3 regions of the Nitrogeniibacter aestuarii genome follow, and region 3 is predicted to be linked to each of the others. Evidence: predicted binding sites of a transcription regulator. Region 3 holds the regulator's gene; each other region holds the start of a gene.
The links. The regulator sigma-54, encoded in region 3, starts transcription at its own class of promoters, with help from an activator protein. The targets are predictions, from matches to a motif close to TGGCACGCTTNCTGCTNA.
Positions count from the first base shown of each region.

Region 1 (3,276 bases), 1.3 Mb from region 3:
CAGGCGCTGGGCGAAGTCGCAGACAATGGCCCAATCGTGGCGAGCCTCGCCGGGGGCGGCCACGCCGGGCTGCACCCGACTGATGCGGCGCTCTGAGTTGGTGACCGTGCCGTTCTTCTCGCCCCAGGTGGTGGCCGGCAGCAGAACGTCGGCGTAGGCGCAGGTTTCGGTGTGCTCGAAGGCTTCCTGCACCACCACCAGTTCGGCGGTTTTGAGTGCTTCGTGAATGAGTGTCTGATCGGGCATCGATTGCGCGGGATTGGTACAGGCAATCCACACGGCCTTGATCTGACCTTCCTTGACCGCTTCAAACAGTTCGACGGCACTCTTGCCGGGTTCGGCAGGCACATCGTCGATGCCCCACAGAGCGGCCACTTCGGCGCGGTGCTCCGGGTTGGCGAGGTCGCGATGGGCGGACAGCAGGTTGGCCAGACCGCCGACTTCGCGGCCCCCCATGGCATTGGGTTGCCCGGTCAGCGAGAAGGGGCCGGCGCCGGCACGGCCGATCTGCCCGGTGGCCAGATGCAGGTTGATGAGCGCGGAATTCTTGTGGGTGCCTGAACTGGACTGATTCAGACCCTGGCAGTAGAGCGACAGGGTGGCGCTGGAGGTGGCAAACCACTCGGCGGCCTTTTCGATGTCGGCCTTGGGGATGCCGCAGATGTCGGCGGCACTGGTGGGGCTGTAATCGCGCACCAGCTTCTTGAGGGCATCGAAGCCCTCGGTGTGCGCGTCCACATAGGCCTGGTCGATCCACCCCTCCCACAGCATCACATGCAGCATGGCGTTGTAGAGCGCGATGTCGGTGCCGGGCAGGATGGGCAGGAACAGGTCGGCGGCTTCAGCGGTGTCGGTACGGCGCGGGTCCACCACGATGAGCTTCATGTCCGGATTGGCCTTGCGGGCGTCTTCGACGCGGCGGAAGGCAATCGGGTGGGCGAAGGCGGTATTGCTGCCGGTGATGAACAGACAGCCCGCGTGGTCGAAGTCCTCGTAGCTGCACGGTGGGCTGTCGGCGCCGAGACTCAGCTTGTACCCGGCCACGGCACTGGACATGCACAGGCGCGAATTGGTGTCGAGATTGTTGGTGCCGATCAGGCCCTTGGCGAGCTTGTTGAAGACGTAATAGTCCTCGGTCAGCAACTGGCCGGCGCCATAGAAGGCAACCGCGTCGGGGCCGTGGGTGCGAATGATGTCGGCAAAGCGCCCGGCGACATGGTCGAGGGCCGTGTCCCAGTCGCTGGGCAGGCGGGCCGCGTCGCGGGTGGTGCGCAGTTGCGGCACCTTGGCGCGCACCGCCAGGGTCTCGGGCGCCGCCGTCAGGTGGAGTGTCGAGCCCTTGGTGCACAGGCGACCGAAGTTGGCTGGATGGTCGGGGTCGCCGCGCACGCCGGTGATCTGGTCGCCATCATGCTCGATGATGACGCCGCAGCCGACGCCGCAATAACAACAGGTGGATTTGGTCTCAGACATGGGCACTCCTTTGCTGCGCAATGTAGCAACCGGCGTGCCAGCCAGATCTGGCGTGCTTGAGGCGGTTTTGCGCTGCAAAATCGCCCCGAGTCGAATTCGGGTGCGCCAGCTTGGTGCAATTTGCACAACACTGGTGCGGCGGGTGCCGGGGTCAGGTGAGGCGGGCGCGGCGGATCAGGGCCTCGGCCTGAGCCCGGATGGGCGCAGGGATGGGTGTCTTGCCGGCGAGCATGTCGCGGATGAGTCCGGCGTTTTCGCGCACCTCGGGCACGTCGGGGACATCCGCGTGGGGCGGTGCACCGCCGGCTTCTGCTTCGATCGTCTCGACCAGCGCACCGTCGGCATAGAGTTTCATGGCCGGGCGTCGCCGCGGGTTGGCATAGGCTTCGCCCTCGGTGCCACGCATGAGCATGGCACTGCCGCCATCGGCCAGGAGAAACTCATCCATGCGCTCCAGGTATTCGGGGTGGGTGACCGCGACCACGCGCACGCTGTGGCCCCGGGCCGGATCGAGCAGCTTGGCCATGGTGTGGCCGCTGTTGCGCACACCCAATCGGGGCCGCAGCGCCAGAAGGGCATCCAGCCCCGGCAACAGGGTGTCGAGCTTGAGGCAGGCCACCTGGCCGGCCGCCAGTTGTGCGCTGGCCGCCTGGACGTCTTGCTGCGGCGTGATGCCCAGTTCCGCCAGCAGCTCGAAGGGACTGACGCGGGCGTCGAAGTCATGCCGGCCCTGAATGAGCACCGGGACGCCCTCGCGCGCCAGTAGCATGGCGAGCAGGGGCATGAGATTGGGTTGGCGGCGCGCCCCGTTGTAGCTGGGCAGGACCACGCAGCGCCAGCCCGCCGGCACGCTCAGTTGCGGCGTGACCGCGTCCATGGCCTGTTTGAATCCGATGAGCTCGTCGAGCGATTCGCTCTTGATGCGCATGGACAGGATGATGGCGCCCAGTTCGAGCTCGGGCACCTGTTGCGCGAGGATGTCGGTGAACAGGGATCTGGCGGCATCGACCGGCAGGGGTTTGGCCCCCTTGGCGCCACGGCCGATTTCCTTGATGGTGCTGGCGTATTTCATGTGCGCGATTATGGCAGCGTTTTGCGCCGCACACATCGTTCCATGACGGCAAATTCAGGCCGCGCGCTGAACGCTCAGATAACGTTTCAGGGCCTTCACCAGGTCCTCGATTTCGAAGGGCTTGGGGACAAAGTCGTCCATGCCGGCGCCAAAGCACCGCGCTTCGTTGCCCGCCACCGCGTTCGCCGTCAGTGCAATGACGGGCGTGCGCTGCCAGCCCAGGTCTTCTTCGAGCTTGCGCAGGGCGCGTGTGGCTTCGTAGCCGTCCATGACCGGCATCTGGCAGTCCATGAGCACCAGGCTGTAGCGACGCTCATGCAGGCGCTCGAGCGCCTCGCGGCCGTCTTCGGCGATGTCGCACTCAAGCCCCAGTTCCTGCAGGGTCATGACCGCCACCTCCCGGTTGGTTGGGCTGTCTTCGACCACCAGCACGCACCCGCTGAAGCGCGGAAAACTGTTGCCGACCGGGGGCTCCTGCGGGACCTCCTGCGCCTGACGCGGTTGCGCCGGAACGCGCAGCGGGAGCTGAAGGCGGAAGGTGGTGCCCACGTCGGGCACGCTCTTGCACAGGAGGTCGCCCTCCATGAGGCGCGCCAGATCGCGGGAGATGGCCAGCCCCAGCCCGACGCCTCCGGTGGCTCGGCTCATGCTGTCGTCCACCTGGGCGAAGGCTTCGAAGATGCGGTGCTGCTCTTCGGCCGCAATCCCGATGCCGGTGTCGATGACGGCAA
Region 1 covers NZ_CP071321.1:3,863,663-3,866,938, reverse strand. The annotation lists gene J0W34_RS17880 (nitrate reductase) at 1-1,473, opposite strand, end outside; gene ybiB (DNA-binding protein YbiB) at 1,625-2,545, opposite strand; gene J0W34_RS17870 (ATP-binding protein) at 2,600-3,276, opposite strand, start outside.
Region 1: J0W34_RS17880 (nitrate reductase) is a predicted target of sigma-54. The motif match lies at 1,496-1,513, and genes of this name have one in related genera.

Region 2 (3,276 bases), 1.8 Mb from region 3:
CTTGCACCACCTGCCAGCGTTCGACGCCATGGTCACCTGCCTCACGGATTTGCGCGCCATCCTTGATCAGGCAGGCAAGAATCAATTCTTCTTCTTTGACCACGCCCGCCCGCGGGCATCAGGTACGCCAAAGATATTTCCCGAAGTTTTCACCCCCGATTCCGCCAAGGAATTCAAACTCGACTCCGAGAACTCGCTTCGAGCCTCCTTTTCACCGGCAGAATTCCTCGAAGCGATGAGGACGTCGGGTTTTGCGGACACCGGGCAGCATGTCGTGTCGCGCATCATTCCCTTTTATCAGGTCTTTGCGAGCGAGATTATCGGCTCAGACAGTCACATCAATAACCTGCCGTCTATTGAAGAGAAATCGTTGAAAAAGGACTTTGAAGGGCTCAACTGGCTGTTCAAAGCATTGCATTAAATCGGGCATACAGACGAAAAAAAGGCGCCCGAAGGCGCCTTTTTCTTGGTCAGCCTACCTGAAGATCAGGCAGACTTGCGGCGACGGGCGCCAGCCAGACCGAGGACACCCAGACCCAGCAGGGCCAGGGAACCCGGCTCCGGCACCACGAAGGCGCGGCCCGGATCGTTACTACGCAGAGCAACCGTGCCGTTGGCCGGATCGGCCCAGGCAGAGGTGTTCGGCAGCAGGTTGAAGAAGGTGGAGAAGCGCAGATCGCGGGTCTCACCATCTTCACCGAAGATGCCGTTGCCGTTGGTATCAACGAAGAACCAGTCGCTGTTCAGAACGCCAGCCCATTCACCGTCCAGGGAGTTGATCACGCCGTCGTTGTTGATATCAACAACGCTACCGAAAGAATCGGCCAGACCGCTACCGGTCAGCGTGGTCAGATCAACGTCGGACACGAGAGTCGTGGTGTTGTCGCCAGAGATGATACCGGTGTCGAACTTCAGACGCGCCAGGAAGGTGCCATCGGTGAAGATGCCAGCCTGGTTAGCAGCCGTACGGCCCGGGAAGTTGGCGCCGCTCAGGTCAGCGTTGGTGATGTCGTCATCAGCAGCATCTTCCCAGTACAGGTCGATCCAGCCACCGGTTGCAGTCGTACCGGAGGTCAGGGTCAGACCGTAGAAGATACCGGACACTTGGCCTTGACCGAAGATGTCCGACAGACCGTCATCAGCGAAGTAGGTCGAACCACCGGAGATGTCCTGGTTCGGGGTAGCAACAGCGCCAGACTGGATGGAGGAGATATTGAAGACACCCCAGTTACCTTCCGTGGCCGGCGTGTCGAGGATGCCATCGCCGTTCACGTCGATGGAACCACCCGGGACAACGATACCGTTGTTGGTGTTCAGTTGTTCAACGTTGTTGAACTGGAAGTACAGCGGACCCGGCTGGAGGGTCAGCGGTGCGGCGGAAACAACGCCAGAGACCAGAAGGCCGGCGGCGATTGCTGAGAGCTTTTTCATGGTGGGCTCCGTGATGAGTTATTCGAAACAGCTTGCCCAACAATAAGCACACGTCGTGCCAGATTTTTTTTCCTTTTATTTACATCAACTTATAATCACACCCGCCCACCTCAAAAATCTCACTGTAAATAATTTCGACAACCCTGACGGGGTTGGCAAACGCCGTCGCTCCATCCGGCGTAGCCGCCTGCCAACCTCACCTCATATGGCCTGTCTCAGCCCATCGGAAATATCGAGTTTGAGGATGCGCCTGAGCGCAGGCACGCTCGACAACGCGCCCGCACACAGGCCGATCAAAACCGCTTCAAAGCACAGTCGAAAAGACAGAATGATCTTGCCGGTATAACCCAGCGTTGAATTCGGCCCAGGCGGCATATCGATCCCGATCCACGAAATCAATTGCGCCAGCAATACGGCCAGTACGACGCCGACGATCGCGCCGACAAGCGCAAGCAGGATCACCTCAAGGAACACCTGCGCTGCGACACGTCTGCGACGCGTCCCAAGAGACATCATGGTGGCAAATTCGGGCGTGCGCTCGTACATCGACATACCGACCGCATTGGCCACGCTGAGAAACAGGAGCACGATCACAATGACTCGCAGGACGCGATACTGCCCGTCATAAAGCTCGACCGTCTTCTCGTAGAAGTCGGCCAGTTCGCGCCACGAGCGTCGCTCAAGACCCGCCTGCCGTAAATCGGAATCAACCGATTTCAGAAAAGTGCTCGTCTGGCCAGTTTGAACAAGTTCGACGACAACGCTGGTAGCCACGTCAGCGCCAAACAGTTGCTGCAGCACTTTAAGCGGGACCTTGACTGCACGGGCGTCGTAATCCTGCGAGTAGGTCTCGAAAATGCCGACAACGGTCACATCGATCGTGTTGATGGCGCCACCACCCGTCGACGCGAGCAAGGTCGTCCTCCGCCCCACGTCGAGCCTGAGCGATTCGGCGAGCCCGCGCCCTACGACCGCAGCAAAATCATCACCATCTTCCAGCGTTCGCCCTGCCCGCACGCGTACATAGCTCGACAGGCTTGCCTCCTTGCCTGGCTCGCCGCCTTCGATGACGACGGGCAAGTCGGCAGCTCCATTACTCATCAACCCCTGCAAAGAGAGCCGACTCATGACACTTGCTACCTCGGGGCGCGATTCGAGCGACTTCACCAATGCCGATGTATCACCCAGATTGAACCGATCCGGATGCCGGAACCCGCCCTCGTTATACCCCGAGCTGAAGATCTGCACATGCCCGGTCTGGCCGCGAATGATCGCTTCGGCAAAGCCCTCGTAAATATGCTGGAAGAAGCCGCCGATCAAGGCAACGCAAACGACACCGAACGCAATGGCGGCCACGGCCGTGGCAGTGCGCTTTCGATGCCTCAGAAGGTTTCTTGCTGCAAGTTTGATCATCCTCACCGCCCCTGCCGCAAGGCATCAACAATGTTGGAGCGTGCCGCCTTGATCGCTGGGAAAACCGCCCCTGCCAGCCCCACCAGAGTGACGAGCACAGCCGCATTCAGCATCTGAAGCCCATCAAGGCGAATCTCGCCGACATAACCTCTCGACATGCCCGGAGGCGGGGGCATGGGGATGCCGATACTCGACACGATGAGCGCCAGCACGATACCGGCGAGCACACCAATGACACTGCCCACGACGCCGAGCATGGCACCTTCAAGCAGAAACCCGATGAGCACCTGCCGGCGGGTTCTGCCGATCGCCATTGAGGTACCAATCTCGGAGGTCCGCTCCATCACACTCATGGCGACGGTGTTGGACACGCTCAGCAAAACCACCATCAGCACGATGATGGACACCACCGAAAGCTGCTTGCGTAACAAG
Region 2 covers NZ_CP071321.1:3,414,167-3,417,442, forward strand. The annotation lists gene J0W34_RS15945 (class I SAM-dependent methyltransferase) at 1-421, shown strand, start outside; gene J0W34_RS15950 (PEP-CTERM sorting domain-containing protein) at 487-1,431, opposite strand; gene J0W34_RS15955 (ABC transporter permease) at 1,633-2,844, opposite strand; gene J0W34_RS15960 (ABC transporter permease) at 2,847-3,276, opposite strand, start outside.
Region 2: J0W34_RS15950 (PEP-CTERM sorting domain-containing protein) is a predicted target of sigma-54. The motif match lies at 1,475-1,492, and genes of this name have one in related genera.

Region 3 (3,276 bases):
GTGTACGGCAGCCGCATCCGACGCATGATGGACGCGATCGCGGAATTCGCTGTCGCTGAACAGCTGCGCGAGCTCTGACAGCAACTGAAGGTGTTGCTCGGTGGCCTGTTCGGGCACCAGCAGCACGAACAGAAGATCCACGGGTTTGCCGTCAGGGGCGTCGAAGGGAATCGGTGTGCTCAGACGGATGACCGCTCCGGTCGCCTCTTTGAGGCCCTTGATTCGACCATGCGGGATGGCGACGCCCTGACCCAGTCCGGTAGAGCCGAGCCGTTCGCGTGCGAAGAGGCTGTCGAAGACCGTACTGCGGCCAATGTCCTGATTGTTTTCGAAAATCAGGCCTGCCTGTTCGAAGACGCGCTTCTTGCTGCTGGCTTCGAGGTCAACGAGGACGTTATCGGAGGAAAGGAGGGAGGCAATGAGGTTCATGGAGACTTCTTGCGACCCCTTGGGGTCGAGACCGCCCGGCCGGGGCGGGACGGGTTAATTGAGCGGATTGGCCCGCATTATAAACCCTTGTCCCCGGTCAGGCGGCGAGGGAATCGATCACGATTCGATGCTTTGGTGCTTGAGCGCTTCGTTGCTGTGCCCCTGGACCTTCTGCTTGTACTTGAGGACCTGACGATCGAGCTTGTCGGTCATGGCGTCGATGGCAGCGTACATGTCTTCGTTTTCGCTTTCGGCGAACAGATCCTTGCCACGCACATGCAGGGTCACTTCAGCTTTCTGGACCAGCTTCTCGACCGACAGGATGACATTCACGCTGGTGACGTTGTCGAAGTGTCGGATCACACGATCCAGCTTGGATTCCACATACTCGCGGATGGCGGGCGTGACTTCCACATGGTGTCCGGTGATATTGAGGTTCATGATCGCTCCTGTAGTCAGATCGTCTTGCGTTTGCTGACCGGCGGGATGTTGAGGGACTCACGGTATTTGGCAACCGTGCGTCGGGCCACCACCATGCCCTGCTGGCCAAGTAAATCTGCGATTTTGGAATCGGATAAGGGTTTTTTACGGTCTTCAGCCTCCACAAGTTGACGAATTAACGCGCGGATGGCGGTCGACGAGGCAGCGCCACCGGTATCGGTCGCAACATGGCTGCCAAAGAAATACTTGAACTCCAGTACGCCGCGGGGCGTGGACATGTACTTTTGCGTGGTGACGCGTGAAATCGTCGACTCGTGCAACTCCAGTTCCTCTGCGATCTCGCGCAGCGTCAAGGGGCGCATCGCCACCTCTCCATAATCGAAGAACTGGCGCTGTTGGTCAACGATGGACTGCGCGACGCGCAAAATGGTGTCGAAGCGCTGCTGCACGTTCTTGATCAGCCATTTGGCCTCCTGCAGCTGGCCGCCCAGATCGCCGTTGTTGCCGCGATTCTGCTGGAGCAATTGCGCATACAGGGCATTGACCTTGAGCTTGGGCATGGCCTCGGGGTTGAGCGCGGCCGTCCACCGGCCGCGGACCTTGCGCACGACCACGTCCGGGATGACGTAACGCGTGTCGTTGAGGGCAAACTCGGCGCACGGACGCGGGCTGAGGCTGCAGATGAGGTGGTGCGCCTCCCGCAGGCTGTCTTCCGAGCATTGCAGGTTACGGCGGAGGCGGACAAAGTCGCGCTGGGCCAGCAATTCGAGGTGCTCGACAACGATGCGCATGGCCAGATCACGGGTGGGTGACTCGGGCAGCGAGCGCAGCTGGAGTGCCAGACATTCGGACGGGCTGCGTGCGCCGACGCCCGGGGGGTCGAGGTGCTGCAGGTGGTGCAGGGCAATCTGCAGGTCTTCGATCTCGACTTCGTTCTCCGGATCGAACATCTCCAGAATGTCGTCGAGTGATTGCGTCAGGTAGCCATCGTCGTCGAGAGCTTCCATGAGCAGGCGGACCAGCGACCGGTCGCGGTCGCTCATCGGGGTCAGTGCAATCTGTTGGTCGAGGTGTTCCCGCAGCGATACCTGGGCGGCGTGGAAGGACTGAAAGTCGCTGTCGTCGTCATCGTCCCGGTTGCTGCTGCTGCCCGAACTGGAGCTGGCCCAGTCGGACATCGCGTCGAGCACTTCGTTGCTCTGGGACTCGGTGCTCTCGCTTTCGTTGCGCTCGCCTTCGCCATCGCCCTCACTGCCGCTTTCGGGGCCGGGGCCCTCTTCACGCTCAAGCAGCGGGTTGTCGAGCAGTGCCTTCTCGATTTCCTGATTCAACTCGATCGTCGACAGCTGGAGCAGTTTGATGGACTGCTGCAGTTGTGGCGTCAGCGTGAGGTGCTGCGAGAGTTTGAGTTGAAGTGTGGGTTTCATGGGGAATCGCGCTGTCAGAGTCTGAAATGTTCGCCGAGATAGACCTGACGTACCTGGTCATTTTGCACGATATCGGATGGTGTGCCACTGGCAAGCACTTCACCCGAGTTGATGATGAATGCGCGCTCGCAGATGCCGAGGGTTTCGCGCACGTTGTGATCGGTGATCAACACACCGATGCCACGGTCCTTCAGGAAGCGAATGATCTTCTGGATATCGAGCACCGCGATGGGGTCAACGCCGGCAAACGGCTCGTCGAGCAGGATCAGCCGTGGCGACGTGGCCAGGGCCCGCGCGATCTCGCATCGGCGCCGCTCACCCCCGGAAAGCGAGATGGCCGTGCTGTCGCGCAGGTGGGCAATCCCGAGTTCTTCGAGCAGTTCTTCGAGCTTTTCATGCTGGGCTGTCCTGGGCAGGCCCTGAAGCTCCAGCACCGCAAGGATGTTCTCCTCGACCGTGAGCTTGCGAAATACGCTCATTTCCTGAGGCAGGTAAGACAGGCCAAGCTTCGCGCGCGCATGGATGGGCAGATGGGTCACGTCGGCTTCGTCGAGGGTGATCTGTCCGCCGTCGGCGGCGACAAGCCCCACGATCATGTAGAAACACGTGGTCTTGCCCGCGCCGTTGGGGCCGAGCAAACCCACCACTTCACCGCTGCCGACCTCGAACGAGACGTCGTGCACCACGGTGCGTGACTTGTACTTCTTCTGTAGTCCGGTGACCCTAAGCAGGCTCATCGTCGCGATCTTTCAGAATCTTGTGTATCACGTCGGCAGCAAAGCCCCGGCCCTGCAAAAAGCGGGCTTGCTTCGCCCATTCACGGGCGTCGACCGGCTGCCGGCCAAATTTCTTTTCCCACACTTCACGGGCGCGCACGGCGTCGTCCGAGTCGGTGGCCTCTTCAAGAGCGGCGTCGATCAAATGGTCGGGCACGCCCTTCTGTTTCAATTCAAGACGCAATCGCCGGTTGCCCATCCGG
Region 3 covers NZ_CP071321.1:498,133-501,408, forward strand. The annotation lists gene ptsN (PTS IIA-like nitrogen regulatory protein PtsN) at 1-429, opposite strand, end outside; gene hpf (ribosome hibernation-promoting factor, HPF/YfiA family) at 547-870, opposite strand; gene J0W34_RS02330 (RNA polymerase factor sigma-54) at 885-2,297, opposite strand; gene lptB (LPS export ABC transporter ATP-binding protein) at 2,312-3,034, opposite strand; gene recX (recombination regulator RecX) at 3,021-3,276, opposite strand, start outside.